DNA from 3 places in the Solwaraspora sp. WMMD792 genome. Region 2 is predicted to be linked to each of the others. Evidence: riboswitches for the same ligand, from Rfam matches in the RefSeq annotation. Region 2 holds a riboswitch; each other region holds the start of a gene.
The links. Region 2 has a riboswitch for cyclic di-AMP ahead of O7629_RS26965 (NlpC/P60 family protein). Riboswitches for the same ligand answer to the same signal wherever they lie in the genome.

Region 1: it holds a riboswitch for cyclic di-AMP, as region 2 does, so the genes downstream of both, O7629_RS30035 (hypothetical protein) here and O7629_RS26965 (NlpC/P60 family protein) in region 2, are expected to answer to the same signal.
Region 3: it holds a riboswitch for cyclic di-AMP, as region 2 does, so the genes downstream of both, O7629_RS18025 (hypothetical protein) here and O7629_RS26965 (NlpC/P60 family protein) in region 2, are expected to answer to the same signal.

Annotation. Positions count from the first base shown of each region.
Region 1 is NZ_JARUBH010000009.1:6,455,530-6,466,175, forward strand. It holds gene O7629_RS30030 (glycoside hydrolase family 65 protein) at 1-534, shown strand, start outside; gene O7629_RS30035 (hypothetical protein) at 592-1,608, opposite strand; cyclic di-AMP (ydaO/yuaA leader) riboswitch at 1,611-1,746, opposite strand; gene O7629_RS30040 (TrkA family potassium uptake protein) at 2,002-2,679, shown strand; gene O7629_RS30045 (hypothetical protein) at 3,409-3,747, shown strand; gene tnpA (IS200/IS605 family transposase) at 3,744-4,160, opposite strand; partial or broken gene O7629_RS30055 (transposase) at 4,180-5,469, shown strand; gene O7629_RS30060 (cellulose binding domain-containing protein) at 5,466-6,245, shown strand; gene O7629_RS30065 (response regulator transcription factor) at 6,295-6,963, shown strand; gene O7629_RS30070 (HAMP domain-containing sensor histidine kinase) at 6,992-8,290, shown strand; gene O7629_RS30075 (hypothetical protein) at 8,345-8,827, opposite strand; gene O7629_RS30080 (branched-chain amino acid ABC transporter substrate-binding protein) at 8,887-10,029, shown strand; gene O7629_RS30085 (hypothetical protein) at 10,081-10,646, shown strand, end outside.
Region 2 is NZ_JARUBH010000009.1:5,794,729-5,805,374, reverse strand. It holds gene O7629_RS26985 (heterodisulfide reductase-related iron-sulfur binding cluster) at 1-1,545, shown strand, start outside; gene O7629_RS26980 (VanZ family protein) at 1,556-2,140, shown strand; gene O7629_RS26975 (GPP34 family phosphoprotein) at 2,137-2,883, opposite strand; gene O7629_RS26970 (NlpC/P60 family protein) at 3,133-4,176, shown strand; cyclic di-AMP (ydaO/yuaA leader) riboswitch at 4,434-4,577, shown strand; gene O7629_RS26965 (NlpC/P60 family protein) at 4,676-5,614, shown strand; gene dcd (dCTP deaminase) at 5,775-6,353, opposite strand; gene O7629_RS26955 (pyridoxamine 5'-phosphate oxidase family protein) at 6,481-6,996, shown strand; tRNA gene O7629_RS26950 (tRNA-Gly) at 7,142-7,215, shown strand; gene O7629_RS26945 (glycosyltransferase family A protein) at 7,502-8,281, opposite strand; gene O7629_RS26940 (hypothetical protein) at 8,356-8,799, shown strand; gene O7629_RS26935 (phosphoribosyltransferase family protein) at 8,819-9,358, opposite strand; gene O7629_RS26930 (septal ring lytic transglycosylase RlpA family protein) at 9,588-10,241, shown strand; gene O7629_RS26925 (PP2C family protein-serine/threonine phosphatase) at 10,443-10,646, shown strand, end outside.
Region 3 is NZ_JARUBH010000009.1:3,780,145-3,790,790, forward strand. It holds gene O7629_RS18000 (hypothetical protein) at 365-694, shown strand; gene O7629_RS18005 (carbonic anhydrase) at 792-1,451, opposite strand; gene O7629_RS18010 (alpha/beta hydrolase) at 1,618-2,490, shown strand; gene O7629_RS18015 (AAA family ATPase) at 2,698-4,842, shown strand; gene O7629_RS18020 (cation diffusion facilitator family transporter) at 4,888-5,796, shown strand; cyclic di-AMP (ydaO/yuaA leader) riboswitch at 5,965-6,095, shown strand; gene O7629_RS18025 (hypothetical protein) at 6,100-7,236, shown strand; gene O7629_RS18030 (glycosyl hydrolase) at 7,721-10,646, shown strand, end outside.

The DNA of each region.
Region 1 (10,646 bases), 660 kb from region 2:
GCCCGCAACTTCGCCTACTACGAGCGGCGTACGGTGCGGGACTCGTCGTTGTCGGCGTGCACCCAGTCGGTGATCGCCGCGGAGACCGGCCATCTGGAGCTCGCCCACGACTACATGGGTGAGGCCGCGTTGATGGACCTGCACGACATCAACCGCAACACCCGCGACGGCATCCACGTGGCCGCCCTGGCCGGGGCGTGGCTCGCGCTGGTCGCTGGCTTCGGGGGGATGCGTGACCACGGCGGGGAGCTGGCCTTCGCTCCCCGGCTGCCACAGCGGATCAACCGGCTGGAGTTCGCCATGATGTGGCGGGGCCTGCGGCTGCGGGTGGCGGTCCAGCACGACGAGGTGACCTACTCGCTGCGCGACGTCGACCCCAACGCCACCGTTGACCTGACCCACCACGGCGAATCGATCACGGTGGCTGCGGACAAGCCGGTCACCCGGGCGATCCCGCCGGCCGGCCCGGTCGGTCCGCCGCCGCAGCAGCCGACCGGCCGGTCACCGGTACGCCGGTCGGCGCGTACCGACTGACGACCTACGTCTCGTGCGGTGCCGGGCCGGCCCGGCACCGCACGAGGTGAGGTCAGGTCACAGCAGGGACAGATGTACGTGGTTGGTGTGGTCGCTGTTCGGGTCGCCGCCGGCGCCGCTGTACGAACTCCAGCCGGTGGTCGGTGACCAGAACTGCCGGTACCAGATGACGTACAGGATGCCGAGCTTGTCGGCGTTGCGGACGAAGAAGGCGGTCAGGTTGTTGCCGTACAGCCGGTCGTCGCCGAAGGCGTCGCCGCCGAACCCCTGCTGCTGAGCGGAGAAGTCGCAGGCCCGCCCCTTGGGGTGCTCGAACGGTCCGCCGGGGCGGAAGCAGGAGACGAAGCGGGTGAAGCCGGCCTTCTTCGCCTCGTTCAGCGCGTGCATGGTGCGCGGCGTGATGCAGCCGCTCGTGGTGGGGTCGTCCAGACTGCACGACTGGGACGGCCAGGAACCGTCCGAGTTGCGCGGCGCCTGGGCGGCGACCGGCGAGGTGGCCGAGACGAACCCGTTGGTGGCGACCGCGCCGACCAGTTGCAGGGCCTTTTCGGCCTCTTTCTTCTGGCGGGCCATCGCTTCGAGTTGCTGTTCCTCGCGGGCCACTTCGGCGTCGATCGCGGCGACCGCCCGGGCGGCCTGTTCGCGGGCCTCGTTGAGCTCCCGGATCCGCTTGTTGTCGTGCATGGCGATCATGTCCAGGCCTTCGGCGCGTTCCAGCAACGCGTCCGGGTCTGCGCTGTTGAGCAGGACCATCACCGGGGTGATCCGACCGAGACGGTACGAGTTGGAGGCGACCTGGCCGATCTGTGGGGTCAGCGCCGCTATCCGTTCCTCGACCTTTTCCAACTCGAGGTTGAGTTTCAACTGGCGTTTGCGGGACTCGTCGACCGCCGCCTTGGCTTCGACGTAGCCCCGGCCGGTCGATTCGAGCACTTCGCTGAGCAGTGGCGGGGCGCCTTCGTCGTCCGGATCCTGAGCGGCGGCCGGCGACGCTACGACGAAGCCGGCGAGCAGGGCGGCGACGGCGGCGAGGGCCGCGGCCGTCGGAATCCGCCGGCGGAGGGGTGCGGTCATCCTGTTCCTTTCCTTGGCCGCCGACCGAGTTAGCTGACGGGTTCGGGACGGAACGATCCCTACCGCTGGCGCGGATTCACCCCGGTGGAAACGTGGTTCCCCGGCTCACCCCGGAGGGTGATTGGGCGGCGGTCACCGCCGGCACCGGTGGGCGCCGCCTGGCGGAGACCGCCGGCAAGCTTACCGGATCGGTCACCGGCATCAACACCTCGACAATCCTGACTGAGCTGAAAAATCCGTTACCAGGCAACGACTTTCGGTGATGTCCACTGTCTGCGTTCGGCGGCGTACGACAAGTCGTCAGGCGGGCCGGATTCGCTGCGCCGAGGTTAGCGGCTGACTACAGTGCGTATGAGGAAAAGCGGGAAAGTCGCAGCGTCGGACGGATCTTCGATGAGAGATGACGATTCCCCGGTCGGGCCGCCGGACGCCGACAGCGTGGTGGTGATCGGCCTCGGCCGGTTCGGTGGTCAGGTCGCCCAGTCTCTGCTCCGTCTCGGCCACGACGTGCTGGGCATCGACGAGCACCCCAAACGGGTGCACCGCTGGTCCGAGCGGCTGCCGAGGGTGGTCGAGGCGGATTCGACCGATGACCAGGCGTTGCGCCAGTGTGGCGTCGCCGACTACCCCCGCGCGGTGGTCGGCATCGGCTCGGACGTCGAGGCCAGCATCCTCACCGTGGTGGCGCTGACCGAGCTGGGTGTCCCGGAGGTCTGGGCGAAGGCGATCACCGCCAAGCACGGCCGGATCCTCGCCTCGGTCGGCGCGCACCATGTGATCTTTCCGGAGGCGGCGATGGGTGACCGGGTGGCCCACCTGCTGGCCAGTCGGATGCTCGACTTCATCGAGTTCGACGACGGGTTCGCCATCGCCAAGGTCTGCGCCCCACCGGACGCCGCCGGCCGGACGTTGGCCGAGTCCCGGCTACGTCAGCGGTACGGCATCACGGTGGTCGGGATCAAGGAGCGGGACCGGCAGCTGAGGTACGCGGGACCTGAGACGTTGATCCCGCCGGATGCGCTGCTGATCGTCGCCGGGGCGACCACGGCGGTTCAGCAGTTCGGCCGGTGAACATGGGCGTGACCGCCTCATCACACCTTCATTTCGTGAGCTGATCAGCCGCCGGACTTTCGCAAACTCGTGACTCAGGCTACAGTCCCTGCATGGGAGCGCTTCCATCGATGGATGTGCCCCGCTGAAGTAGTCGACGCGTGGCGCGGCGATGGCGACATCACCGTGTCAACCGCACAGCTCCCGAGGCTGGCGGCGGGCCAAGCCCGGACTCCGCCGCCAGCCCGCGCACCACCTGTCGAGAGGAGGTGGAACCAGAGCCACTCGCGTGGCCCGGCTCCCGCGCGTCACGCACGACCTGGACGCCAGACCGCTCGTGCGTGTTTAGCAACTGATGGTGGGGACGGGGGTTGCCCTCCCCGTCCCCACGCTAGTCCTCGATTGTTACGGCGGGGAATCGCCGACAAGTCAGGACCGCGACGCCGGTCCGTCCGACAGTGCTGCCCGGCCTGCCGATGCATCGGCAGGCTTCGTTGTATATGGGGCCTGGGGCAGCGGCTGGGCTGCCGCGCCCGGTCTGTGGCGACGGTCGGACCGGGCCCTTTCCGTCGCCCCGCATGGGTTCGAGGTTCGTCGATCGGTAGTGGGCAAGCTCACAGTCGGTCGATCCGCTGGTCGCGACCGGACGATCCGGTCGCGCGCCGCCGGCGCGGTGGTGCCCGGCTAGTCAATCGACAATCATGGATATCAAGGTCGCTGGTCCGTCCCGGCGGCCGCACCGAAAGCGAGATGTCCATGCCGCAACCGCCGCACCGCTGCCGCCGGTGGATCCGGCGCGATCCCAACCACACCCGACGCCGGCTCGGCGTCGCGGTCGCCGCCGCACTGCTCGGCCCACCCCTGCTACCGGCGTCCGTGGCGCTCGCCGCGGCGGACACCGAGCCGCCGACCACTCCCGGCACCCCGACCGTCGCCGAGATCAGCACCACCGACGTCACCCTGGTCTGGACGGCGGCCACCGACGACGTCGGGGTGACCGGCTACCGGAATGCGGGCCAGTGCTCCGGCCTTCAGGCCGGGGGTGAAGGCCCGCGCTGGGAGGGCCGCCAGGCCCGAGCAGTGCCTTAACCGGGACGGTTCTGCTGCTCGATGTACTGCTTGATGACGCTCAACGGTGCGCCGCCGACAGACCCGGCGAAGTACGAGCCGGACCAGAGTTTGTTGGCCCGGTAGTAGTGGCGTGCCAGGTCGGGGAACTCCTGCCGGAGGCGGCGCGAGGAGACCCCTTTGAGGCTGTTGACCAGCCTGGCCACGGCGACCTTGGGCGGGAAGTTGACCAGCAGGTGGACGTGGTTGTGGCCGCCGTTGAACTCGACCAGTTCGGCCTCGAAGTCGGCGCACACGTCTCGCATGATCGCCTCCATCCGGGTCAGGTGCCGGTCGGCGAACACGTTGTGCCGGAACTTCGTTACGAAAACCAAGTGGACATGCATCGCGAAAGTGCAGTGCCTGCCGGTGCGGATGCCTCGAAGTTCGACCATAAACCAACATGATACAGTGATGGCCGTGCAGCTCCGTTACAACTACCGGATCACCCCGGACGCCGCCCAGCGCACCGCGCTGGCGCAGGCGTTCGGGTGTGCCCGCGTGGTTTTCAACGACGGACTCAGGCTGCGTCAACAGGCCCGCGAGGCGGGCGAGAAGTACATCTCCGACGGCGACCTGTCGAAGTTGGTCATCACAGCGGCCAAGGCCAGCGAGGACCGGGCCTGGCTGGGTGAGGTGTCGGCCGTGGTGTTGCAGCAGGCCCTCGCCGATCTGAACACCGCGTACCGCAACTTCTTCAACTCGCTGTCCGGCAAACGCCGGGGCCGCACGGTGGCCCCGCCCCGGTACCGGTCCCGTAAGGACAACCGGCAGGCGATCCGGTTCACGAAGAACTCCCGGTTCAAGGTCTGTGACAACGGCCGCCTGCGGCTGCCGAAGATCGGCGACGTTCCGGTGCGCTGGTCGCGCGGCCTGCCGTCGGATCCCACCTCGGTCACCGTGATCAAGGACACAGCAGGCCGGTACTTCGCCTCGTTCGTCGTGTAGATCGGCGAGGACGAAACGCTGCCGCCGGTCGACTCCGAGATCGGCATCGATCTGGGCCTGACCCACTTCGCGGTCATGTCCGACGGCACGAAGGTGACCGCACCGAAGTTCCTGCGCCGCGCGGCCCGCAAGCTCAAGCGGTTGCAGCAGGCACTCTCACGCAAGCAGAGGGGCAGCAACCGCCGTAGGAAAGCCGTGATCGAGGTGGCCCGCGCTCACGCGCGGGTAGCCGACACCCGGCGGGACTGGCAGCACAAGCTGTCCACGGCGATCATCCGCGAGAACCAAGCGGTGTACGTCGAGGACCTGTGCGTTGTCGGTCTCGGCCGGACTCTGCTGGCGAAGTCCGTGCACGATGCGGGCTGGGCCGCCTTCACCGGCATGCTGGAGTACAAGGCGCAGCGGTACGGGCGCGCGTTCGCCCGGGTGGACCGGTGGCTCCCGTCCACCCGGATGTGCTGCGACTGCGGCCGGATCAACGAGAAGATCGCGTTGAACGTCCGGGAGTGGGACTGCCCGTGCGGCAGTCACCACGACCGGGACATCAACGCCGCCATCAACATCAAGGCCGCCGGACAGGCGGACTTCAACGACCGTCGAGCGCACGTAAGACCGGGACTTGTCCCGGCGGCGCGCAGTGAAGCGGTAACCCACCCGGACGCTGCGTGTTCCACGCGCAGCGTGGAGGGAATCTCCGTCCTTCAGGGCGGAGAGGATGTCAAGAGGTCGCCCGACTGCACACCGACTACGTCGTGATCAGCACGACCCCCGACTACGCGATCACCATCGGCGGGCTGGGGCCGTCGCAGACGTACCAGTTCTGGGTGTACGCGCTCGACGCCGCCGGCAACCGTTCGCCGGCCAGCCCGAGCCTGCGCCTGACCATGCCGCCCGGCGACGACCAGCCACCCACCGCGCCCAGCGCGCTGACCACCACCACGATCGGCGCCGACTCGGTCACCCTGCGGTGGCAGCCGTCCGTCGACAACGTCTACGTCGCCTGGTACGAGGTGCTGCGAGTCGACCCTGACGGCTCCACCACCCCGGTGGCGACCGCCCCGCAACACCCGCCGACCGGACCGACCGCCCGGGTCGGCGCACTGCGGCCGCAGACCGCGTACACCTTCGTGGTGCGGGCCCACGACGACGCCGGCAACACGTCACCACCGTCCGAGCCACTGACCGTGCGGACCCTGCCGGCGGCACCGGTCTGCGAGGTCAGCTATCAGGTGGTGAACCACTGGCCCGGAGCCCTCCAGGCCCAGCTGACCATCCACAACGCCGGACCGGCCGTGATCGACGGCTGGACCCTGCGCTGGACCTTCCCCGGCGACCAGCAGATCAGCCACCTGTGGGGCGCCGAACCGGTCGACCTGATCCCGCCGGACATCACCGTCACCAACACGCCGTGGAACAGCCGGATCCCGGCCAGCGGCAGCGTACAACTCGGTTTCGTGCTCAGGTACTCGGCGGACAACACGCCGCCCACGGACTTCCTGCTCAACGGCGACCGGTGCACGTCCTCGGGTTGACCCCTCGTCGAAGACGCGCTGGTGACGGCGGCTTGCTAGCCTCGCCCGCATGCGGGTGCTGGTGGTCGAGGACGACCCCGAGGTACGCAGCGCCGTCGTCACCGCGCTGCGCTCCGGCGGATTCGCCGTCGACCAGGCGGCCGACTGGAGCCAGGCCGACCTGAGCATGAGCATCAACGACTACGACTGCCTGGTGCTCGACCGGATCCTTCCGGAAGGCGACTCACTGCACCAGCTCGGCCACCGACGGCGGGCCGGGCTCACCACACCGGCCCTGGTGCTCACCGCGCTGGACAGCGCCGGGGACCGGATCGCCGGCTTCCAGGCCGGTGTCGACGACTACGTGGTGAAGCCGTTCGTCACCGCCGAACTGGTGCTGCGGGTCCGGGCGCTCTGCCGACGCCGCGGCGCAACCACCCCGCCGCTGTTGCGGGTGGCGGATCTGGAGGTCGACGCCGCCCGCCGGGAGGTGCGCCGCGCCGGCGTCCTGCTGACGCTCACCCGCAAGGAGTTCGCCGTACTGGAGATGCTGCTGGTCCGGCGCCCGGCGGTGGTCAGCCGGAGCGACCTGTTCGAACACTGCTGGGACGAGCTCGCCGACCCCAGCTCGAACGTGGTGGACGCGGTGGTCGCCCAGCTGCGCCGCAAGCTCGGCGAGCCGCAGCTGATCCACACCGTACGCGGGGTCGGCTACCGGGTCGGCGGGGCGCCGTCGTGACCGCCGGCCGGGTCGGCGGGGCGCCGGCGTGAACCGCCGCGACCGGCGGGGCGGCAAGCCGCTGCAGACCGCTGACCGGCTGCGTAACCTGCGGATCCGGATCACGCTGCTGGTGATGGCGATCAACGTGGTCGGCCTGGCCGGAATGGGTGCCGTCGCGTTGCTGGTCGACGGACGGCAGCGGGACGAGGTGGTCGCCGCCGAGCTGCGGCGTACCGCCAGCACCGCCGCCGCCCTGCTCTACTACGAGTCCGGGGCGCTGCAACTCGACAAACTGTTCGACAACGCGGTCGCCAACGGCACCACCGCCGTCTACGTCTACGAGGCCGGCCGAACCGACCTCAGCCTGGTCTTCGCGTACCCGGCCAGGCTGCCGGTCGTCCCGCCGGACAACCTGCTCGCACCGGCCCGGACGGTCTGGACCTCCGGCACCGAGCTCGCCGGCGGAGTCGGCGACACCGCCGGTACCCCCACCCCGCTGCTCGCCGTACCGTTCGAGCACGCCGTCACCGGGGCGGTGGCCGGCGCCGTCGTGGTGCTCGGCGACACCGGGCCGGCCGAGACCGCCAACCGGCGGCTGGCCCTGGCCCTGGTCGCCGGCGGCGTCAGCTTCACCGCGCTGGCCTGCGCCGGCGGTTACCTGCTCGCCCGCCGCGGCACCGAGCCCATCGCCGACGCGCTCAACCAGCAGGAACGGTTCGTCGCCGACGCCGCGCACGAGTTGCGCACCCCGTTGACCGTGATCCGTGCCGTCTCCGAGACCGCGCTGGCCGAGCCGCAGCGCCGCCCGGCGGCGCTGCGCCAGGTGGTGCGCTCCGCCGACCGGCTCGCCGACTCGGTCTCCGTCCTGCTCACCCGGGCCCAGCTCGTCGCCGGCCTGCGCGACCTGCGCCGCGAGCCGTTTCGCCTGGACCAACTGGCCGAGGAGGTGCTGACCGACACCGTCGTCGCGCCGCACCGGGCGGTGCCGGTCACCGAGGCGGTGGTGGCGTACGGCGATCCGGCGCTGGTCCGGATCGCGCTGCGCAACCTGATTCAGAACGCGGTCCAGCACGGTCGGGCCGCCGACCAGCCGGCCGAGATCCGGCTCGAGGTCACCGGCGGACCGCCGACGGTACGGGTACGCGACCACGGCACCGGGCTCAGCGAAGCCGTCGCCGCCGCGCCTGAGCAGCGGTTCCGCAGCGGCACCGAGGACGGCACCGGGCTCGGGCTGGCCATCGCCAGCTGGGTGGCGCAACTGCACGGCGGGCAACTGCGGCTGGTCAACGCCGAAGGCGGCGGTGCCGAGGCCCGGCTGCGGCTGCCCGGCGGTCAGGGCGGGTAGGGCGGGTAGGGCGGTATGCCCGAGCGGACCGGCCAGTGTGCCGGGACCACCCGATCAGGGCACGTAGACCGCGTTGTCGCCGTCAGGGCGGATCGCGAACCAGATGCCCGACTGGCCGTGACCGTTCGCGTCGCCGGGCATCCGGTCACCGGCGTACCCGTACAGCGGCCAGCCGGCCAGGCTCAGCTGCCGGCTCCCGTCGGACCGGTCGAAGCAGCCGACCAGCTGCCGGTCGATCCCCTCCACCCGTACCTCGCCCTCGCAGGGGGCCGGAAGCCAGGACTGCCGGCACTGTCCCTCGCAGGCGGACCAGGTCGGTGCCGCGGTGTCCCGGTCGGACCGGTACAGCACGAACCCCTGCGCGTCGATGACGATCTCGTCCAGCGTCCGGGAGTCGACCGCGTACAACGCGGTGCCGGTCGCGGTGGACGACGGCGCGGCGGAAACACCCGCCGGGGTCCCCGCCCCGGGGTCACTGCACCCGGCGAGGACCAACCCGGTGAGGGTCAACACCGCGCTCAGGACCAACCGTCTCATCAAAACCTCACGCTCCTACCAGCAGGATAGGCGGGTCCGACCGGGTACAGGAGGTGGACGTGCGCACGTTGCTGCGGCCGACGGCGGTGCTCGGCCTGCTGTCGGTGCTGACCGGATGCGTCGCGGCCGGCGGCGAGCAGACGGCACCGGCCAGCGCCTGCGGCAGCCGCATCGCGGTCCTCGGCCCGCTCTCCGGTGACTCGGCCGACCTCGGCGGCAACGTCCGCGACGGCGCCCGCCTGGCCTTCGACCAGTACCGGGCGGAGCATCCGGACTGCCCGGTGGAGCTGGTCGAGTTCGATTCGCAGGGCGACCCGAAGCAGGCCCCCGCGCTGGCCCAGCAGATCGTCAACGACGCCCGCATCATCGGGGTGGTCGGTCCGGGTTTCTCCGGCGAGGCCGAAGCGGCACTGCCGATCCTCGACCAGGGTGGCGTCGCCACCATCACCACCTCGGCGACCCGTACCGAACTGAGCGAACGCGGCTGGTCCACCTTTCACCGGCTGGTCGGCAACGACGCCGCGCAGGGGCGTGCCGCCGGTCGGTACATCGACCAGGCGCTGGGCGGCACGGCGGTGTTCGTCGTCGACGACGGCGGGGCGTACGGCCAGGGGCTGGCCGACCAGGTGGCCGCCGGACTCGGCGCCAAGGTGGTGCAGCGGGCGACGGTCGCCGCCGGTGCGACCGACTTCAGCGCGGTCGTCGGGCAGATCCGTTCCGCCGACGCCGACGTGGTCTTCTACGGCGGCTACTACGCGGAAGCCGGTCGGCTGCGCCGACAGCTCCGCGCGGCCGACATCCCGGCGACCTTCGTCGCCGGTGACGGGGCGAAGGCGGACGGCTTTCTCCGCGAGGCCGGCGACGACGCCGAGACCGGGGTGGTGATCACCTGCCCCTGCCTGCCGCCGGAGCGGGCCGGGGCCGAGTTCCCGCAGCGCTACCGGGAACGCTTCGGGGTGGATCCGGGCACCAACTCCGCCGAGTCGTACGACGCGGCGACGGTGTTCCTCGCCGGAATCCAGGCCGGACACGGAGACCGGGCCGCGATGGCCGCGTTCGTCGACGACTACGACGCGCCCGGGGTCACCACCCGGATCGCCTGGACCGGCACCGGCGAGCTGGTGGCGTCGTCGGTGGTGGTCTGGGCGTTCCGCGTCCAGCAGGGCCGGTTCGTGGCGGAGCGGTCCATCCCGGCAAGTTGACCTGCGCGCCCCTGGCGGGCGCGTCCGTGAACGTGGCAGAGGAGTTCAGTCATGACCCTACCGACCACGGCCGGCAGTGGCGGTGCCGGCGACGCCTGCACCGGGGCGGACAGCCGGCCCGGTGGCGGCACCGAGAAGGTGCTGCGCGCCGTCGCGGCCGGCCCGCTCGGCGCGTACCCGTTGCTGGAGGCCGCGTTCTGCTGGAACGAGCGGCGGCCGGTCGGCTGGCGCCGGCTGGGGGCGGCGTCGACCACCGCGGACCGGCAGCTACCGGTTGCGCAGACCGAGCAGCCCGCGGCCGCGGCCCGGACCGCCCGCCTGCTGTCCACGATCACCTGGTCGGTGACCAGCCCGGTCGGCGCATGCACGTCGCTGACCAGGGTCGAGGTGTCCTCGGACGGGTACCACCGGGTGTTGCGGGCGTTGGCCGGCGCGTGGCGCGACGGGCGGCGGATGCTCGGCAGTCCCGGGCTGGCGGCCGCGCACTACCCCGCTGCGCTGGCCGTCTGGCGGATGGCCGCGCTGCTGGCTCCGGCGGACCGGACCGCCGGGGTGCTCGCCATCTCGGTGAGCACCCCGGCGGCGGCGCTGCTGCGAAGTGCCGCACCGGCGTTGGC
Region 2 (10,646 bases):
GGGGTGGCCTGGCACCGGTTCGCCGCCTTCTTCAACATCTACTTCAAGCGGGACCCCGGCCGGCCCAACTCCGGCCTCGGCGCGCTGCGGCCGATGATGAGCGACGGCAAGCCGCTCGACTTCGAGGAGGCCGACCCGGAGTCCGACCAGTTCGGCGTCGCCCAGGTCGAACAGTTCAGCTGGAAGGGCCTGCTCGACTTCACCACCTGTACGGAGTGTGGCCGCTGCCAGTCGCAGTGCCCGGCCTGGAACACCGGTAAGCCGCTGTCACCGAAACTGTTGGTGCTGTCGCTGCGTGACCACGCCTACGCCAAGGCGCCGTACCTGCTCGCCGGCGGTGGCAAGGACCTCACCGGCGAGGAGAAGGGCACGGCCGAACAGCTCGCCAAGGTCGACGCCCTGGCGCTGGCCGAGGCCGACCGCCCGCTGATCGGCGGCGCCGACGACGGCGGCGTCATCGACCCGGACGTGCTCTGGTCGTGCACCACCTGCGGGGCCTGCGTGGAGCAGTGCCCGGTGGACATCGAACACGTCGACCACATCGTCGACATGCGCCGCTACCAGGTGCTGATCGAGTCGAGCTTCCCCAGCGAGGCCGGCGTGATGCTGCGCAACCTGGAGAACAAGGGCAACCCGTGGGGTGCTCCGCCGAACACCCGGGAGGACTGGACCAAGGGGCTCGACTTCGCGGTCCCCCGGGTCGGCGAGGTGGACGACTTCGAGTACCTGTTCTGGGTCGGCTGCGCCGGCGCGTTCGAGGACCGGGCCAAGAAGACCACCCGCGCGGTGGCGACCCTGCTGCACGAAGCCGGCGTCGACTTCGCCATCCTCGGCGAGGGCGAGACCTGCACCGGCGACCCGGCCCGGCGGATCGGCAACGAGTTCGTCTTCCAGATGCTGGCCCAGCAGAACGTCGAGACCCTCAACGAGGCGTTCGGCGACCGGGAGCCGGCGAAACGCAAGATCGTCGCGACCTGCCCGCACTGCTTCAACACCCTCGGCAACGAGTACGGCCAGCTCGGCGGCCACTTCGACGTCGTACACCACACCCAGCTGCTGGCCCACCTGGTCGCCGCCGGCAAGCTCACCCCGGTCACCCCGGTCGACGGTGGGTTGACCTACCACGACCCGTGCTACCTGGGCCGGCACAACCGGGTGTTCAGCCCGCCCCGGGAGGTGCTCGGTGCCGCGTTGACCGCAGGTGCCGAGGCGGGTGGCGACGCGGCCCAGCTGCGGGAGATGCCACGCAACTCCGAACGCTCGTTCTGCTGCGGTGCCGGCGGGGCGAGGATGTGGATGGAGGAGCGGATCGGCAAGCGGGTCAATGTCGACCGGGTCGAGGAGGCGCTCTCCACCGGGGCCCAGACCATCGCGGTCGGTTGCCCGTTCTGCTACACCATGCTCGGCGACGGGGTCACCGGCAAGCAGTCCAGTGGCGCGGCGGGCGAGAACGTCGAGGTCGTCGATGTGGCGACGGTGCTGCTCAGGTCGGTCAAGCCAGCGGTAGCATCGTCGGCGTCATCGTCATCGTCGGCCGAGGAGTAGGGAGAAGCGGGTGCTGGGTTGGGCCCGCGAATTCCTCTCCCAGCCCTGGCCGTTCCTCACCCTGGCGGTGCTGGCCGGCGTGAGCCTGCTGGTGCACCGGCCGCTCGCCGTACGGCTCGGCTGGGCGCGCTGGCCGACGCTCGGGATGCTTCTCAGCGCCGCCGCGATCGCCGCGCTCACCCTGCCACCGGCACCGACCGGGTCCGGCGTACCGCTCGCCCCCGGGGTCTCCGTTTCCGGCCCGGACGGCCAGGTCTTCGCCGCGTGCCTCCGGTCGCTCACCGATCCGGCGGTGCTGTGGTCCGGGCTGGTCACCGTCGACTCGCTCGGTGAACGGGTCGGCAACGTGGCGATGTTCGTACCGCTGGCGTTCTGTACCGTGCTGGCGGTCCACCGGCCAGCGCTGGCCACCGGGCTGCTCGTGCTGGCCCCGGCCGGCGTCGAGGTCGCCCAGGCGGTGCTCGGCGTCGGCCGCGAGTGTGTCGGCTACGACTGGGTCAACAACGCGACCGGGGCGCTGATCGGGGCGGTCGGCGGCGGTGTGGTCCGGTTGCTGTGGCGGCGGTTCGCGCCGTCGCCTACCGGGGTCAGCTAGCTGCCAGTCGCGACGTCGGTGGCGGTGAAGACGCTGCGGGCGACCGTCGCCCGGTACCCGTCGACGACGTCGGTGGTCGCGGCGATCGGCCAGGCCGCCGGCCCGAGCACCGCGGGCGGCCGGTGCCGCGCGTCCGAAGGCCGTGCAGCACCGACGTCCGGCACGTCGAGTGCGTTCAGCAGGCAGGCCAACGCGGCGGTACGTGGTCCGACCGGTCCCGCGCCGCGCTCGGCGGCGGCCAGCCGTCGCCGGGTCTCCGTCTCGGCGGGCGGTTCGACGCCGTCCGGCGGAGCGAACCTGGTCCGGGGCAGCACCCAGAGCACCCGGTCCCGTTCCCGGCGGAGCACCCCCGAGGCGACCAGCCCGTCGAGTACCTCGTCGACTACACCGTGGGACAGATCGACCACCCAGTCGCGGGTCGCGCGGCCAGGCTCGGCCTGGATCCTGGTCCGTACCTGGTCGAGCAGCTCCCGACCGTGGCCTCGACCCGGGGCTCCGCCGGGCGCGTACCCGCCGGCGGGATCGTCGTCGGCCTGGCTGTCGTCGGCTGGGTTGCCGCCGGTCGGGTTGTCGTCGGCCAGCACCCGGCCGTCTGCGTCAATCGCAATCTGGCCGCCGACGGCGAGGTCGCACAACACCGCCCCGGCGACGGCGTAGTCGAGCTCTGGGGAAGCGACGGTCGCGGTCCCGGAATCGTCATAGCTGAGCAGGACCAGCTCCTCCGCGAGGCTGAGCGACTCCATGTCATCACGCTAACCGCCCAGACCGGTGACCGCAGGATAAGCGGTAGCTGCGGGAGAAGCAGCTGCTACGGGAGAAGCAGTGCTGCGGGCGGCGCCGAGCGGTTGCCACGGAGGAAGCAGAGGCGGCAGGCGGTCTTGAACGAACACCGCGCTTTCCAATAAGGTGATGCACCGACCGCTGCGGATGTCGGCCTCCGTACCCCCGCCCGTGAGGCCCCAGCGATCGAACCATTGAAGGAGTCGCTGCCAATGGCACGTGCGCTCGCAAATTCGCACATCCATCGTCACAGTGGGTCCCGATATCGACGCGGAGAGCATCGGCCTTTACGGCTCTTGCGGCATAGTGCGATCACGCTGTTGCTCGCCGTAATCGCGTTGCTCTCCCCGGCTGGGCCGGCCCACGCCGAGCCGACGCTGGCTGAGATCGAAGCCGAGTTGGATGCCCAGTGGCTGAAACTGGAACCGGTCATCGAGCAGTACAACAAGGTGCACAGCGAGCTCAAGGCCAACGAGAAGAAAGCGGCCGCGCTCGACGAGAAGATCCGCCCCCTGTCCCTGCAGGCCAACCTGGCGGCGGATGAGATCGGCGAGGTTGCCAACCGCTACTACCGGACCGGGCCGTCGAGCGAACTGAACGCCCTGCTCCGGACCGGATCACCGACCAGCCTGGCGGATCAGCTCGTGGTGCTGGACCGAATCTCCAAGCGTCGGCAGGAAAAGATCACCGCTGTTCTGGAGACCCGGGACCGCTATCTCGCCGAACGGCAGACGCTGGACGAGTTGATCACGAAGCAGCAGGCACAGGACAAGACGCTCGCCGAGCAGCGCAAGACCATCGACGCCGAGATCAAGCGCCTGGAGCGGGCGCGCAACGCCGCGTACCAGTCCACCGGCTACACCGGCGGATCTGGTGCCTCCGGCCCGTGCCCGGCGGTGTCGGTCGGCGGAGCCGCCGGAACCGCGGTCCGCACCGCGTGCGCACAGCTCGGTAAGCCGTACGTCTGGGGTGCCACCGGGCCGAACGCCTTCGACTGTTCCGGCCTGACCCAGTACGCCTGGGCAAGTGCCGGTGTCAGCCTCACGCATTACACCGGAACTCAGTGGAATCAGGGCAGTTCGGTCAGCCGCGCCAACGCCAAACCCGGGGATCTCGTATTCTTCTTTAGTGATCTGCATCACGTGGGGATCTACATCGGTAATGGCCTGATGGTGCACGCTCCCCGCGCGGGTCAACCCGTGCAGATGGAGAACATCGACAACATGCCGCTCGCCGGATTCAAGCGGGTCGGCTGATCGCGGCAGGTCAGCCAGCCCGCCGAGGCAATCTGAGTGGCGCGCGTTGGTCGGCCGAACGTACGGGCGGACCGGTATGAACGGGCCGGTCCGCCCGGCAAGATTCGAACGCTTGAACGATGGCAGCCTATGCACGATACGCAATCGCCTGCGTACTCAATGAGATAGTCCATGTTCTCGCTTGCGTAGCGAGAACGCCGCTCTCTACCCTTGGGGATCGTCGAGTCGGGAGGACGTCAACCAGCCGGGTTGACCTCGGCCTGACACCGCCTAATCGCCGTCTGACGGCGAGCCGGGGACCCACGGCACTTCCGGGGTGAATCCGCAGGCCACCTGCGGTAGGGCGTCTCCTTTCCGCCCGAACCCGTCAGCTAACCCGGTAGGCGGTCTGGGGAGAAGGAGTCCGGTGGCTACGAGCGCCCCTCGGCGATACCTCCGGTGGTCCAGCCGCGACCATCGGCAAAAAACGCCGCACGACCCTAGCCGAATACTCACCGCGTTGATCGCCGCCACCACCGGCGTCGGTCTGCTGCTGGTCGGAGCGCCGGCGCAGGCGCAGCCGACCGTCGCCGAAATCGAGTCGCAGATCGACGAGGTCTGGGCCGAGCTCGAACCGACGATCGAACGGCACAACGCCGTACGGCAGGACCTCGCCGCCAAGAAGAAGCAGGCGGACGAACTGCAGAAGAAGATCAAGCCGCTGCAGATCCAGATCGACCTGGCGATGGACCGGGTCAGCGAGTTCGCCGCCCGGTCGTACAAGGGCGGTAGTCCGTCGGTCTTCAACGCGATCCTGACCAACGGCAAGCCGACCCACCTCGCCGACCAGCTCGAGCTGCTGGACCAGTTCGCCCGGCGGCAGGCACGCGACGTGCAGGCCGTCGTCGACCTCAAGAACGAGTACGCCGCGAAGAAGGCCCCGCTCGACGATTTGATCGTCGAGCTGACCAGCACCGAGGCTCAGCTGGCGGCGAAGGCCAAGGAGATCGACGCCGAGGTTGACCGGCTGCAGGACCTGCGCCTGGAGGCGTACGGCTCGACCAACACCCTCGGCTCGCTGCGTCCCGCGCCCTGCCCGGCGACCTACCCCGGCGGTGCGGCCGGCAAGGCGGTCACCTTCGCCTGCGCGCAGATCGGCAAGCCGTACGTGTGGGGTTCAGCGGGACCGGGCAGCTACGACTGTTCGGGTCTCACCCTGGCCGCTTGGGCGCAGGCCGGCGTCTCGCTGCCGCACAACGCCGCCCGGCAGCGTCAGGTGACCGCCAACGTCAGCCGGGACGAGTTGCGCCCCGGCGACCTCATCTTCTACTACAGCGGGCTTTCCCACGTCGGCATGTACGTGGGTAACGGCTGGATCGTGCACGCCTCCCAGGCGGGCGAACCGGTGCAGATGCGCAAGATCGGTTCGAGTGTGCACAGTTACGGCAGGCCCGGCTAGACCTCACTCCTCCCCATGGCCTGGCGCGTGCCGCTGATCCCCCCGTCAAGCGGCAGCACCGGCCACCGGAAAGGCGCCCTCCCATGTCTCCCCCCGGCTTGGGAGGGCGCCTTTCGCCTCCCCGCCGCCGGTGCGCCGGCTCTCCAACAGCCCAGCCGGTTCAGCTGGTCGGCCAGGTGCGCCACCGCTGCCAGGACCGGCTCGGAGTGGGCCCACGCTGCCCCTGGTACCGGGATCCGTAGACCGCCGACCCGTACGGATGCTCGGACGTCGACGAGAGCCGGAAGATGCACAACTGGCCGATCCTCATCCCGGGCCAGAGCTTGATCGGCAGGTTCGCCACGTTGGACAACTCCAACGTCACGTGGCCGGAGAAGCCGGGGTCGATGAAGCCGGCGGTGGAGTGGGTCAGCAGGCCCAGCCGACCCAGGCTCGACTTGCCCTCCAGTCGGGCGGCCAGGCCGTCGCCGAGCGAGACGACCTCGAGCGTGGAGGCGAGGACGAACTCACCGGGGTGCAGGACGAACGGGTCGCCGCTGGGCACCTCGACCTGGGACGTCAGATCGTCCTGCCGGGTGGCCGGGTCGATGTGGGTGTACAGGTGGTTGTTGAAGACCCGGAAATACCGGTCGAGCCGGACATCGATGCTCGACGGCTGGATGAGCGAGGGTTCGAACGGCTCGAGGGAGAGGCCGCCGGTCTTGGTCTCCGCGACGATGTCCCGGTCGGAGAGGAGCATCGTCACACGATAGCGACCGTGCGGCCGGTGCGACCGCGCGGCCGGTGTCCTGGCCGGAACGTACCCGGATCGGCTTGGCCGGGCGATCCGACTATCTCTTCGTACACATGTTCGATAGAATCATCGCATGGCAACCTGGTCCGAGTTCGCAGCCGACGAGCCCCGCCTGGCCACGGCGATCCGACTCCTCATGCAGCAGTACGGTCCCGGCCTCGGCTACCTCGCCACCGTCCGAGCCGACGGTGGTCCCCGGGTGCACCCGGTCTCCCCGGTGATCACCGACAGCGGGCTGTTCTGCTTCATCATCGACTCGCCGAAGCGGCGTGACCTGGAGCGGGACGGTCGGTACGCGCTGCACTCGTTCCCGCCGGAGGAGAGTGACGACGAGGCGTACCTGGCAGGTCGGGCGCATCCGGTCACCGATCCGGCCAAGGTGGGTCGGCTCGCCAGCGATCTCGGGGCCGTGCCGCACGTCGACTGGCGACTGTTCGAGTTCACCGTCGACGTGGCGATGGTGGCGCAACGCGGTGGCAGCACCGGCCACTACGCGGCGGCGGCGCCACGGCAACCAGCCGTCCAGGTCTGGCTCGACCCGACCAGCGGCAGCGTCTCCCACCCGGTGCCGACCCCGGTCGCCTGCTGACCCGCCGCGTGCACCGGCCGACGCGTCGACGCGCTACCCGTTGACGCTCGGTCGACGGGTGTCGAGCCGTACCCCGTGCTGTGCTCGGCCGGCGGCCGGGCCTGTTGCGCAGTGACCGGGCGGACCGGGTAGAGTGGGGCCGCTCGCGGGTGTAGTTCAATGGCAGAACATCAGCTTCCCAAGCTGACAGTGCGGGTTCGATTCCCGTCACCCGCTCCACACCGAAAGCCCTGGTCAGGACCACAATCCCAACCAGGGCTTTCGTCGTAGGCGCGCGGGATCGCCGCCAGCTTCCTACTTTCGCGGGTACGCGGCCTGAAGCACCTCGCGGATCAACTCGCTGGGGCTGCGGTTGGTCAGCTCTGCCAGTTGCCCGCCTCGGAACCCATGCTGCCTCCGCGGACGTGATGCCGCAGGTGCATCCTGATGCACCTCTGGCATCAAGCTGAACAGGTAACCCCTGGCCCGAGAGGGTCACACTGCGTGCAACGACCGTCGCGCGTCATCATCGACCTTGCGGTGCGGACGACGTCGGGCCGATACCCAGCAGCGCCAGCGCGGCGACCCGGCTTTCGATCACCTGGATCCGGTCGGCCCGTTCCGTCGGGGACCAGTGGGCCTGCTGGTTGGTCACCTGCCCGGGCCATTTCCGGTAGAGCAACCCCGGCTCGTCGATGAAGTGACCGTCGCTGACCGTGCTCGCGGCGAGGAGCAGCCCGGTGTCCTCGGAGGCGGGCAGCGCCAGCCAGCCGCCCAGGGCCAGCAGCAGGTCCGTACGGATGCACAGCGTCGCCGGGTGCACCGGCAGCCGGTAGGCGTCCTCCTGCCAGCACCGGTGGACCGTACCGGCGGGCAACCGGCCGCCCGGTGGATCGGTGGCCATCCGTACCGTGCTGTGGTCGCTCAGCAGATCGAGCGCCGCCGCCGTCGTCCAGCCGACCGTCGGGTCGGCGGTGAGGACCGCGATGTCGCGGGCCAGCGCGTCGGAGGTCAGCCGGTCGTCGGCGTCGAGCACCTTGACCAGCGGCCCGTCGACGCGGGACAGCGCCATGGTGCGGGTGACGCCGGGGCCACCAGGGCGGTTGTGGCCGGCGCTGATCCGTCGGTCCTGAGGCAGCGCGGCGGCGACCTCACCGGTCTGCCCGTCCTCCTGCACCAGCCAGCGCCACTGCCAGCCAGGCGGCATCCGCTGCGCCCGCAGCGAGGCGTACGCGTCAGCGAGGTACGGGATGCTCGCGGGATGGACAGGAGTGACCACCGAGATGGTCTGCGGGGGCCGGCGCATCGCTCCGACTCTACTATGGGTTGTTGATCGTTGACCCAGCGTTGTGGCGCTCCGGTCTCTGGTACGAATGTTCCATGTCGGAACCGAAGGATTTGCCGGCTGTGGATGCCGACCACGCCCGACCTCGAGGGGTGGACGACGCCACGGTCGCGGCGCTCGGCGAGTTGAGCAAGGCACTGGAGACGGTGCACCGGGCCCGTGGCCACCTCTACTCGATGCACCAGCTGATCGGCGGCGCGGACGCGACCCTGGACCGGGTCGTCCAGCTGCTGCGCGGGGCCGGTCACCGGCACATGGCTGACCGGATCGAGACGGAGCTGATCGGTCGCAACGTCCTGCCGGGCCGCTGGACGTTCCAGATCGTCGAGGAGTTCGACGACGGCTACTACGCGACCTTCCAGGCGGTCGAGCGGGCGGCCCGGGAGGCGCTGGTGGGCGGCCGCCGGCACATCCACGAGGCAGAGATGAAGCAGGCCCGGCGTACCGTCGGCCGACCGGGACACGAGGCGACGCCGTAGCCGATCCGACCCCGGCGGTTCACAGGTCCTTGCTGTGGATCAGGCTGCGGATCCGGAGTTCGTTGACGACGGGGGGCGGACAGTCGGCGACGATCACCGCGCTGCCGACGACGACCGCCCCGCGAGCTGCGGCGAGCTGCGCCATGGCCCGCAGCTGCGCGCCGCTGGTGACCCAGTCGTCGACCAGCAGGACCCGGTCGCCTGGGCCGAGGTGCCGGTCACGGACACCGAGCCGCAGCGTGCGGCCCCGGTAGTCGGGCGCCGTCGTGGTCCAGGTGGTCGCGTCCGCGATTGCCCGCTGCGGATCCTCCTTGTACGCGGGTACGACGCCAACGCCGAGCGCTGTCGCCACCAGCGGGCCGACAAGCAGCCCGGTGACCTGCGGGGTCATCACCGTGCTCGGTCGGTCCGCGTCGGCCAGATCGGCGCTGGCCAGATCGGCGAGGGCCGGGCCGATCCCGGCGAGAATCCGGGGGTGTCGCCACCACCCGGACAGGTCGCTCACCAGGTGGCTGCTGGCCGGGCCGGGGTCGTGCCAGACGAAGGTGTCGATCAGCAGCCGCCGAAGTTCAACCGGGTCCGGCACGTCGCCGGCTGCGGCCGGGCGTGGCACGTTGCCGGCTGCGGCCGCGCGGGACCGGTGCGGGTGAGCGGCTGCGGCGTCGGTCACCGGCCGAGTATGCCGGGACTCCTCGCCGGTGAATCTGCCGGGCACACTTGACACGACACGGCCTGCTCCGGCTACGGTGCGGCGGCTAAATTATGTTGTCAGCTCGTCAGGAGACGTCATGGCCGCGCGCCATCGCAACCCGCGCCCGTACCGTCTGCGGCTGGCACCGTGGTTGGCGGTGGTCCTGCTGGCCGGTGTGCTGGCGGGCGGAACGGCCATGGCGTTCGAACTGACCGCCGGTACGTCGACAACACCGCGTGCGGCGTCCACGGCCACACCGCCCACGGCCACGCCGCCCACGGCCACGCCGTCCACGGCTGCGGCGTCCGGCTCGCCTGTGCCGGACCGCTCGACCGCGTCGACCCGGGCGGCACGTGGGGCCGACCGGGCCGCCTCGACGCCGAAACCGTCCCCGACGCCAGAACGGTCCCCGACCGGCGGGCCGTCCCCGACCCGGAACGAGGCCCCGGCTGGTGGCCAGGTGGTGGAGAGCGGCACCTGTGGTGCGTCGTACTACGCCAGCGGACAGGTCACCGCGAACGGCGAGTCGTTCGACCCGTCGGGGATGACCGCCGCGCACCGTACCCTGCCGTTCGATACTCAGGTGCGGGTGACCAACCCGCAGACCGGTGCCAGCGTGGTGGTTCGGATCAACGATCGGGGACCGTTCGTCGACGGGCGGTGCCTCGACCTGGCCCGTGCCGCTTTCGCGAAGATTGCGGCTCTTGACCTGGGTCACCTCCAGGTCCGCTACGAGATTCTCGGCGACTGACCGCGATCCTGAGTTGCCACTCAGTGTCGAGCTGCTGGTCAGCGGCGTGATATGCCATTTCCAGGTTTGCCCACAGGTTGAGCAACCGCTCGCCGCCCGCCCGGGGGATAGCCAGGGTGCCAAGGTTGTCCAATACTCCGGGTGGCCATATCCGGATCAGACGACAGGCCAACTCCGTTGGGCCACCGCCACCGATGAGTCATGCTGTTTCGCGTACCCATGCACATCATCCCGATGGGCGGCCGCCGCCCACTCAGCGCTGGTTCCCGCGTCGGCCTCGGCGCGGCCCTCGTGCTGCTCGCGCTCGTCTCCGTGGTGGAGATCGCGGACGGGTCCGGTGTCAACTACGTCGGTCTGGTCGCCGCTGCCCCGTTCCTCGCGGCGGCCTTCGCGACGTGGCGGGTG
Region 3 (10,646 bases), 2.0 Mb from region 2:
TCCCCTACGACCTCGACCACCGGGCGGTGTGACCAATGATGACTGTTGTGACGGGTGGTGCGCCAGTGAATCGGCAAACTGGTCGCGGAAATTGTCGCCGCCCGGCTCGTCGGGTCCGCTCCGCCGCTGGGAATGACAGCCACGGGTGCGTCGTTGTCCCTGCTGGCCGGCCGGAAACCGGGGCCGAGAGCGAGGTGGCCAGCCGGTCTGCGGCCAGCCGTCCGGTAAGATGAGGTCGGCGTATGCCCGACACCCGGCGGACCCGTTCGTGTGATCCGCCGTACCGCCAGTTTTGCCAGTACCACCAGTCTTGCCAGTACCACCAGTCCTGTCCGTACCGTCAGTCCTGCAAGGGAGTCCCCCCGTGGCGAGCAACACCTCCAAGACCGCGCGCGCGTCAGTCCGCGCCGGCCAGGCCGGTCAGGGTGGTGCCCTGAGCGTCCTCGGCGAGTTCAAGTACCTGATCCCGCTCAACGGCGGCAAGCACGCCTATGTCCGCAACCTCACCAACGGGAAGACCGCTCACCTGCGTACCGACTCGGACGCGTTCGTGGAGGAGATCCGGTCGCTCGCCGGTGCCGGCCACGCCGCGAAGATCCGGTTGGAGATCAACGCACTGGCGGCCGCCCACCCGGGTCACGGCTGGGAGCTGACCGAGAAGCGGCTCGTCGAGGCCGGGGTCTTCGAGGCCTGAGCATGATCTGACGGGTCGGCGACGACCCGGACCTTGGACGGCCCCGCCGGGCGACACGCCCGGCGGGGCCGTTTCCGTCGCTGGTGTTGGCGACTGCTCAGTTGAGCAGTTCCACCTGACCGTTTCCGAGGTCGTAGACCCCGCCGGTGACGTCGATCCGCCCGTCCGCGAGCGCCGCGGCGAGCAACTCCACCTGCCGCAGCCGCTGCACGGTCCGCCGCACATGGGCCCGTACCGCGAGGGGCTGCACATCCGGGTGCCCGACACCGACCTCGGTCACCGCCGGAGCGATCTGCTCCACCAGGTACCCGATGCTGCCGGCCGGGCGGCTGCCGGTGCGTTGCGCGCTGATCGTCGACGCCACCGCCCCGCACCGCTCGTGTCCGAGCACGATGACCAACGGCACACCCAACGCGCCGACGGCAAACTCGATCGACCCGACGATCGCCTGGTCCAGCACCTGGGCGCCGGACCGCCCGACGCAGATCGAGCCGAAGTTCTGGTCGAAGATCGCCTCCAGCGGCACCCGCGAGTCGATGCAGCCGAGCACGAACGCGATCGGATACTGCTCGCCGAGCGCCGCGCTGGCCGCAGCCGCCGACACGTCGTGACCGTGCCGTGGTCGTCCGGTGACGAAGCGCTGGTTACCGGCCAGCAGCTCGGCCAGCGCCTCGGCCGGGCCGGGGTGATCGGGTGGTGGCGGGCCGGACGGACGCGGTGCCCGGGAATCCGGCATCGGGAACGACGGTGACGACATGGTTGCAGCGTGGCGTGCTACTGGCCGGTCGGGAAGGCAGTTGCGAGTCTTCTCACCGTGCTGGTTCCAGATCCGGCCTACCGGGGTACGTACGTCCGAGCCGGGACCGCCAGCGACATGGGCGGAGGTGACGACGGTGGGCAGGCATCAGGAGTTCAGCGTCCGGCTGCCGGACGGAGCGGTGCTGCGCGGGCGGTCGAGCGGCCCGCGCGCTGCGGAACTGACCCTCGTCCTGTTGCACGGCTGGACGCTCGACCAGCACACCTGGCACCGTCAGGTCGGTGAGCTGGCCGGGACGTCCGGACAGCGGGTCCGGGTGGTCACCTACGACGCCCGCGGTCATGGCCGGTCCACGGCCGCCGGGCTGGCCACGATGACTCTCGGGCAGTTGGGCGACGACCTCGCCGCAGTGTTGCGCCAGGTGGACGCCGCCGGCCCGGTGGTCCTGGCCGGGCATTCGATGGGTGGCATGGCGATCATGGAGTACGCGCACCGGCACCCGGTGGATTTCGCCGCCCGGGTCGCCGGCCTGGCGTTCGTGGCCACCACGGCGGAGGGACACACCCATACCGCGTACGGGCTGGCACCCCCGGTCGCCCGGCTGGTCCGGCTCTGCGAGGTGGCCGGAGCCGGCGTGCTGGCCAGGTGTGGCGCCTGGCGACCGCATCCGGGTCTGCTGCAGCCGCTGCGGCCGACCCTGCGGTGGCTGCTGTTCGGCGACACCTGCGACCCGCAGGACCTCGAACTGGCGACCACCGCCGTCGGTCGGACGACGCTACGGGCGATCGGCGGCTACCGTGCTTCGATCGGCGCGCAACGCCGGCTCCGCACGCTGGCGGCGCTCGACGAGGTCCCAGCGGCGGTGCTGGTGGGAGATCGCGACCGGCTGACGCCGCCGATCTGTGCCGAATCGATCGTCGACGCGTTGCCCGGAACCGACCTGACGGTCTGCCACGGGGCCGGACACATGCTGATGCTGGAACGACCGGACCGGGTGACGGCCGCCCTCGTCGAGGTGCTCGGCAGGGCGGCGCGCTGAAACAGGCTCGGCAGGGCGAACGCGGTCGTCGGGTGCCCTGGGAGCCAGCGCCGGGCTGGCGCGCGGACGGTAACGTCGTAAGGCTGCCGGGTCCGATCACGTGACGGGGTCACCACGCTCTGCCGTCGCCACCCGGCGCCGTGACCGTCCGCCGGCGGACCGGCCGCCCTACCCCGGCCGGCCCGCCCTCGCCCAGGAGCCGCAGCGTTGACCGACGCCACCACGTTGGACCAGGAGATCGCCGCCGAGCAGCGGCACGTCGACCGGGTGTACGCCCGGTTGGCGCAGCTACGCCAGGACGCGGTACGCGCCGAGCGGGACGGCTACCGCCTTGCCCGGGTGGGCAACGTCGGCGCCCTGGTGGAGCGCGACGCGATGGTCTTCCACGCGGCCCGGCGGCGGCATCTGCTCGACGCCGAGCACGAAGGGCTGGTGTTCGGCCGGCTCGATCTACGCGACGGCGCGGTGCTGTACGTGGGTCGGCTCGGGGTGCGCGGCGAGCGGGCCGAGCCGCTGCTGATCGACTGGCGTGCCCCGGCTGCCGCCGCGTTCTACCAGGCGACGCCGGCCCGACCGCGGGGCGTGGTGCGGCGGCGAACCATCCAGTCCCGGGGCGAGCGGGTCACCGGTGTCTCCGACGACCTGCTCGATCCGGCGGCCGCGCCGGCCGGGATGCGGGTGGTCGGCGACGGTGCGCTGCTGGCCACCCTGGCCCGGGCCAAGGGACGTGGGATGCGCGACATCGTGGCCACCATCCAGCAGGAGCAGGACCAGGCGATCCGGTCGCCCGCCGCCGGGGTGACGATCGTCTCGGGCGGCCCCGGCACCGGCAAGACCGCGGTCGCGCTGCACCGGGCGGCGTACCTGCTCTATTCGGACCGGAGCCGGTTCGCCGGCGGCGGCATCCTGGTCGTCGGCCCGACCGGTGTCTTCGTCGAGTACATCGCCGCTGTGCTGCCGGCCCTGGGTGAGGAGAGCGCCACCCTGAGGTCGTTGGGGTCGCTGCCGCCGGGAGTGTCGGCGACCCGGACGGATCCAGCGTCGGTCGCCGTGCTGAAGGGGTCGCTACGGATGCGGCGGGTGCTGGAACGGGCGGTACGTGACGCGGTACCGGACGGGCCGACCGAGCTACGGCTGCTCTACCGGGGGCAGTTGCTGCGGCTACGCGGCCCGGAACTGGACGGCATCCGGGCCCGCGCGCTGCCCCGGGGGGCGCGGCGCAACGAGGTCCGGCGGGCCGGTATCGACGGGTTGTTCGAGGCGTTGTGGGCGCAGGCCCGGCAGTTGGTGGCCCCGGCCCGGCTGCCCGGACAGGCCGAGTTCGAGGACGAGTTGTCGGACCGGGACGATTTCCGGGACTTCCTGCGGGCCTGGTGGCCCCGCCTGCTGCCGCGACACGTGCTGGGCTGGCTGGCCCGGCCGGACCGGCTGCGTCGGTACGCGCGGGGAGTGCTCGACCCGGCCGAGATCACGGTGCTCGCCGACGCGTTCGGTGGCCTGGCGGACAACGGGCCGACGATCGCGGACGTGGCGCTGCTGGACGAGTTGGACGAACTGCTCGGCCGGCCACCGCAGCCCCGCCGCCGGCACCGGGATCCGTTCCAGGTGACCGGCGGGGTGCGTGAGGTGACGACCTTCGCCGATCGGGACCGGGCGGCCCGGGCCGCCGCCCGGGAGCGGCCGGCCGACTACCGGGAGTACGCCCACGTGGTGGTCGACGAGGCGCAGGACGTGTCGCCGATGCAGTGGCGGATGATCGGGCGCCGGGGCCGACTCGCCTCCTGGACGGTGGTCGGGGATCCGGCGCAGACCGCGTGGACCGGGGATCCGGCCGAGCTCGCCCAGGCCCGGGACCGGGCGTTGGGGCGGCGGCCGCGGCGGGAATTCCAGCTGACCACGAACTACCGCAACCCGGCGGAGATCTTCGAACTGGCCGCCGAGGTGATCCGCGAGGTCGCTCCGGACGCCCCGTTGCCGACGGCGGTCCGATCGACCGGGGTGGCGCCACGCCGGGACCGGATAGCTGCGGCGGTGCTGCCGGCTGCCGTCCGTACCGCGACCGCCGAGATGCTGGCCGCAGTGGAGGGGACGGTCGGCGTCATCGCCGCGGTGGCCCGGCGGGACGAGGTCGCCGGCTGGCTCGGCGAGCTGGCGACCTCTCGGCTGCAGGTGGTGTCGAGCCTGCAGGCGAAGGGCATGGAGTACGACGCGGTGGTGCTGGTGGCCGGCGAGGAGATCCGTGCCGAGTCCGAGGCCGGGGTGCGCACCCTCTACGTCGCGCTCTCCCGGGCGACGCAGCGGCTGGTCACCATCGACCTCGACCCGGAGTCGATTGCACATATTGCTATGTGAGCATTAGTCTACTGACGAGACGCCGGGCGACGGAGGGTGGCAGGCGTGGGAGTCGGACACGATCACGGCGCCGGGAGCACCGGCCAGCGACACTACGGGCGTCTCTGGGCCGCCTTCGCCCTGCTGGCGGGCTTCATGGTCGTCGAGGCGGTCACCGCGCTGGCCACCGGCTCCCTGGCACTGCTGTCCGACGCCGGGCACATGTTCACCGACGTACTCGGCATCGGCATGGCGCTCGCGGCGATAGCCGCGACCCGGCGACCGACCGGGGAGCCGCAGCGCACCTTCGGCCTCTACCGCCTCGAGGTGCTGGCCGCGCTGGCGAACGCCGTACTGCTCGCCGGGGTCGCGCTCTACGTCCTGGTTGAGGCGGCCCGCCGGTTCGCCGATCCGGAGCCGGTGACGGTCGGCCCGATGCTGGTGGTGGCGGTCGCCGGACTGCTCGCCAACATCGTCGCCTTCGCCCTGCTGCGCCAGGGGGCCAGGGAGAGCCTCAACGTACGGGGCGCCTACCTGGAGGTACTCGGCGACCTGCTCGGCTCGGTGGGAGTGCTGGTGGCCGCCACGGTGATCGCCACCACCGGCTGGTGGTACGCCGACCCGCTGGTCGCCGTCGGTGTCGGGGTGTTCATCCTGCCGCGCACCTGGCGGCTGGCCCGGGCCGCGCTGCGCATCCTGGTGCAGGCGGCGCCGGAGCATGTGGAGGTCGCCCGGGTCCGCAGCCGGCTGGCCACCGTGCCGGGCGTCTGCGACGTGCACGACCTCCACGTCTGGACGCTCACCCCGGGCATGGAGGTGGCCTCGGCACACCTGGCCGTGACCCCGTCAGCCGATATCGGCACGGTGCTGCGGGACGCCCGGACGGCCCTGCACGACGAGTTCGGTATCGAGCACGCGACGCTGCAGATCGAGCCGCTGGCCCCCGCCGACTCCTGTGGACCGGCCGACTGGTGATTAGCAGATGCTTAAGTTTCGTGACCTTACCGCGACGTTGACAGCTACGATATACGTATATTTCTGATTTTTCCAGACATAACATGGCTATCGATACCGGGACGGCAACCCGGGGAACCGGTAGTCTCGGCCCCGGTCTCCGCTCGGGCGGCGCCCCTCCGGCGCCCGCGGAGGCCGTCGCCTAATCGCCGTACGGCGAGCCGGGGAACCACGTACCTGGGGTGCATCCGCGTCACGCGGTAGGGATCTTCCGTCCCGAACCCGTCAGCTAACCCGGTCGGCGGCTGACGGAAGGAACGCACAGTGTCACGCACAGTCCACAGGAAAACCCGATTCGCGTTGTTGGCGGCGTTGACCGCCGCCCTGATGGCCGTCACCGGCACCCCGATCGGCTCGCCGGCCGGAGCCGCCCTGCCCACGAACCGACCCGACCGGGTCGACGACGAGGGCGGCACCGACAGCCTGCGCAAGGAGCTCGATGCGGCCTCGAAGGGCTGGATCGACGCCAAGGCGGCGCTCAACCATTCGAAGGACCGGCAGAAGAAGCTGTCCGAGCAGCTCGACACGGTCGGTGCTGAGCTGGAGCAACGGAACAGGAACGTCGGGCACATCGTCGACCGCGCGTACCGCAACGGCCGGCTCGGCCCGGTCTCCGCGCTGCTCAACAGCACCTCGCCGGAAGGGTTCATCGACCGGGCGGCGGCGCTGAGCGCGGTGACCGCCAACGAGGAGAAGCAGCTCCGCGAGCTGTACCGCACCCGTGACCAGGTGACCAGGTCCAAGGCTGCGATCGAGCATGAGATCCGGGAGCAGCAGAAGCAGGTCACCATCATGGACCAGCGCCGGAACCAGGCGGAGCGGGCCCTGGCCGTCGCGGTCGCCGCCGAGAAGGAGGCGGAGGAACGGGCGAGGCAGCAGGCGGCGGAGGAGGCCGAGCGGGCCGCCGCCAGCGGATCCTCCGGCTCAGGATCCTCCGGCTCCGGCTCGTCGGGATCCGGGTCGTCCAGCGCGTCGGCGACCCCGGCCCCACGCAACGCCAACGGCTCCTGGCCGGCCGAGTCGTGCAACGTCGACGACCCCACCACCTCCGGCTGCATCACGCCGCGTACGCTGCACGCCCTGAACCAGGCGAAGGCTGCCGGCTTCACCCGCTACGTGTCCTGCTTCCGCAACGGCAGCTCCGGCGAGCACCCCAAGGGCCGGGCGTGTGACTTCGCCGCCCAGCCCAACGGCTTCGGTGGAGTGGCGACCGGCGGCGACAAGAGCTATGGCGACAACCTCGCGAACTACTACATCAACAACGCCGACCGGCTCGGCGTGCTCTATGTGATCTGGTACAAGCGGATCTGGCTGCCCAGCAGCGGCTGGAAGACGTACAGCGGCGCAGGCGGCGACCCGTCCAGCGACCACACCAACCACGTGCACCTGTCGGTGTACTGACGTCGCGCGTACGGGGGCGGACGGCCACGTCGGTGGCCGTCCGCCCCCGTACTGCTATGAACCGACGCCCCCGCCGGCTCGACGGTGATCCCCCGAATCGCCGTAGCGCATTCCCGGAGGACGATTCCTGTCAGCATCGATAATAGATGTGCAGGAGCCTCGGGCAGCACCGAAAGACCGATCGGCATATCGACCGACGGCCACCGGCATCCACACGAGAGCGCTCTACCACCACGCAGTCACACCCGGCTCACGCTGGGCACATTGCCGCCCGCGAGGCCGAGAGAGCGCTCTCACAGTTAGATATATAGCAGCAGCGGCACGGCTGTCAACAGACCGCGACGACCCCGTACCGGATGAACGAAACTTCATGTCGGGATATTGACAGGAGCCCGTATGTCTGATGACCTCCTGGCAATAACTCATTAATGGGCGTGAAATTTTTCGCGATCGTGGACTGCGCCCGACCCAACCCGGAGGCACCATGAACCTGTCGATCCGTGGCGCGCGAACAGGTCGTACGCCGCGCCGGATCCTGGCAGCCACCACCGTGACGGCGCTGGCCGCCACCGGACTGATCTTCGGCGTACTGCGCACCGCCGACGCCGCCACCGTCGGCGCCGGCAGCTACACCACCACCCGCCCGGCGGGCGCGGCCGCCCCGACCGCCTGCGGCAACATCTCCGCCAACCCCCGGCAGTACGTCACGGGCAACGCCCCAGCCGGCGCGGTGCCGACCAACGACTGGTGGTCGTCGCTGCTGTTCAAGCGGTACAACTGCGCCTACTCCGACCCGCTGCACGCCCACCCGATGTCGTTCCAGCCGACCGCCGGCGGACTCGGCGTCTCCTACACCACCGAGGCGGCGATCTCCGGCACGTCGACCGGCGTCGGCGAATACCACTACCCGTACACCCGGGAGTTCACCCTCGGCGTCGCCGGACTCAACGCCCCGGACGTCAAGGTCGACGGCTGGACCGACTGGACGGTCAGCCCGTACTGGTCCGACGGGGCCCGTACCCTGCGCGCGACCGTCGGCCACGGTCTGCCGTTCGTGTACGCCCAGGTCACCGGCGGCAACGCGGAACTGTCGTTTCCCGGCACCCCGACGGTCTGGCACCACGGCGGCACCCGGGTCGGCTTCTCCATGCGCGGCCACGACTACGTCGCCTACGCCCCCAGCGGCGCGACCTGGACCGTCAACGGGACCACCATCAGCTCCACCCTCGCCGGCCGCGGCTACTTCTCCGTCGCGCTGCTGCCGACCGGCGCCGGCACCAGCGCCGCGCGGCGCACCGCCCTGATGGACAGCTACGGCCGGTACGCCCACGCGCACGTCACCGGCACCCGGGTCAGCTGGAGCTACGATCAGGCCAGCAGCACGGTCGACGCCACCTACAGCTTCACCACCACGGCCCGGGAGGGCTCCGTCACCGGCACGGTCGTCTCCCTCTATCCCCACCAGTGGAAGCACCTCGACGGCGGCAGCCCGATCGCCGAGACCTACGTGTCGGCCCGGGGCCCGATGCGCAACCTGATCGGCGCGACATCGTTCCGGACCGCGATGCGCTTCCACGGCGTACTGCCGGAGGTCCCGGCGGTGGCCACCAGCGTCGGTGCCGACCTCGCCACGCTCACCGCGCACCTGGACCAGGCCGCGTCCGGCGACCCGCTCGCCGGCTTCGACAACGACACCTACTGGACCGGCAAGGCGCTCGGCCGGGCCGCCCGGCTGGCCGAGATCGCCGACCAGCTCGGCCGCACCGCCCAGCGCGACCACCTGCTCACCGCGATCCGGAACCGGCTGACCGACTGGTTCACCGCCAGCCCCGGCAAGACCCAACGGGTGTTCTTCTACGACCAGGCCTGGGGCACTCTGGTCGGCTACCCCGCCTCGTACGGCTCCGACACCGATCTCAACGACCACCACTTCCACTACGGCTACTACATCGCCGCCGCCGCGACGCTGGCCAAGTTCGACCCCACCTGGGCGGCGACCAGCCAGTACGGCGGAATGGTCAACCTGCTGATCCGCGACGCCAACAGCTGGGACCGCAACGACCCGATGTTCCCGTTCCTGCGCGACTTCGACATCTACGCCGGCCATGACTGGGCCGCCGGACACGGAGCGTTCTTCGCCGGCAACAACCAGGAGTCGTCCTCGGAGGGAATGAACTTCGCCAACGCCCTGATCCAGTGGGGCCTGGCCACCGGCAACACCGCGATCCGCGACGCCGGGCTGTACATCTACACCACCCAGTCGGCGGCCATCCAGGAATACTGGTTCGACTCCTCGGACACCAACTTCCCGGCCTCCTTCGGCCACCGGTCGGTCGGGATGGTCTGGGGCGACGGCGGGGCGTACGCCACCTGGTTCAGCGCCGAGCCGGAGATGATCCAGGGCATCAACATGCTGCCGGTCACCGGCGGTTCGCTCTATCTCGGCTACCGGCCGGACTACATCGCCACCAACTGGAACGCGCTGGTCACCAACAACGGCGGCCCGCCGACGGTCTGGCAGGACATCCTCTGGTCGTTCCAGGCGCTCGGCGACGCCAACGGCGCCCTGGCCAACCTGCGGGCGAACCCCAACTACCCGGTCGAGGAGGGCGAGAGCCGGGCGCACACCTTCCACTGGGTACGCAACCTGGCAGCGTTGGGCCGGGTCGACACCGGCGTCACCGCGAACACTGCCCTGTACGCGGTGTTCAACCGCAACGGTGCCCGCACCTATGTGGCGAGCAACATCACCGCATCGCCGGTCACGGTCACCTTCTCCGACGGCACCCGGATGACCGTGCCGGCCGGCCGGACCGCCACCACCGGGGCGCATACCTGGAGCGGCGGCAACGCCACCGGCGCCCCGACCACCCCCAACCCGTCACCGAGCCTGTCCCCAACGCCGCCGACCTCGCCCACGCCGGATCCGACCACCCCGCCGGTCACCACGGACCTGTTCCATCTGCGGTCCGCCGGGGTGCTGAGCAACACCGCCGGAACGAACGCGACGACGGTCACGGTGCCGTCGGCCGGCGGGGCGAACCACGACGGTACGCCGCACAATCCGGTCACCTTCCGGGCCTGCGGGTTGACCGGTGCGTACCGGTCGGCGGCCAGCACGTTCGACCTCCAGGTGGACGCAGGCACCTCGGTCGGTGCGGGCATCCAGGCCCGGGTGTCGTACGACTTCACCGGCTCCGGCAGCTACGGCCGTACGGAGACCTACCACTACTTCGCCACCGACCCGGTGCCCGGCACGGAGTCCTACCGGCAGAGCGCCGGACTGAAATCCGCCTCGGGTGAGTTCCGGGCGATGAGCAACGGGTGCGTCCGGCTGGAGTTGTGGAACGCGATCGGTAACGCACCGACCACGGTTCGGGTCGACGCGGCGAGCGCCGACGCCGGTCGGT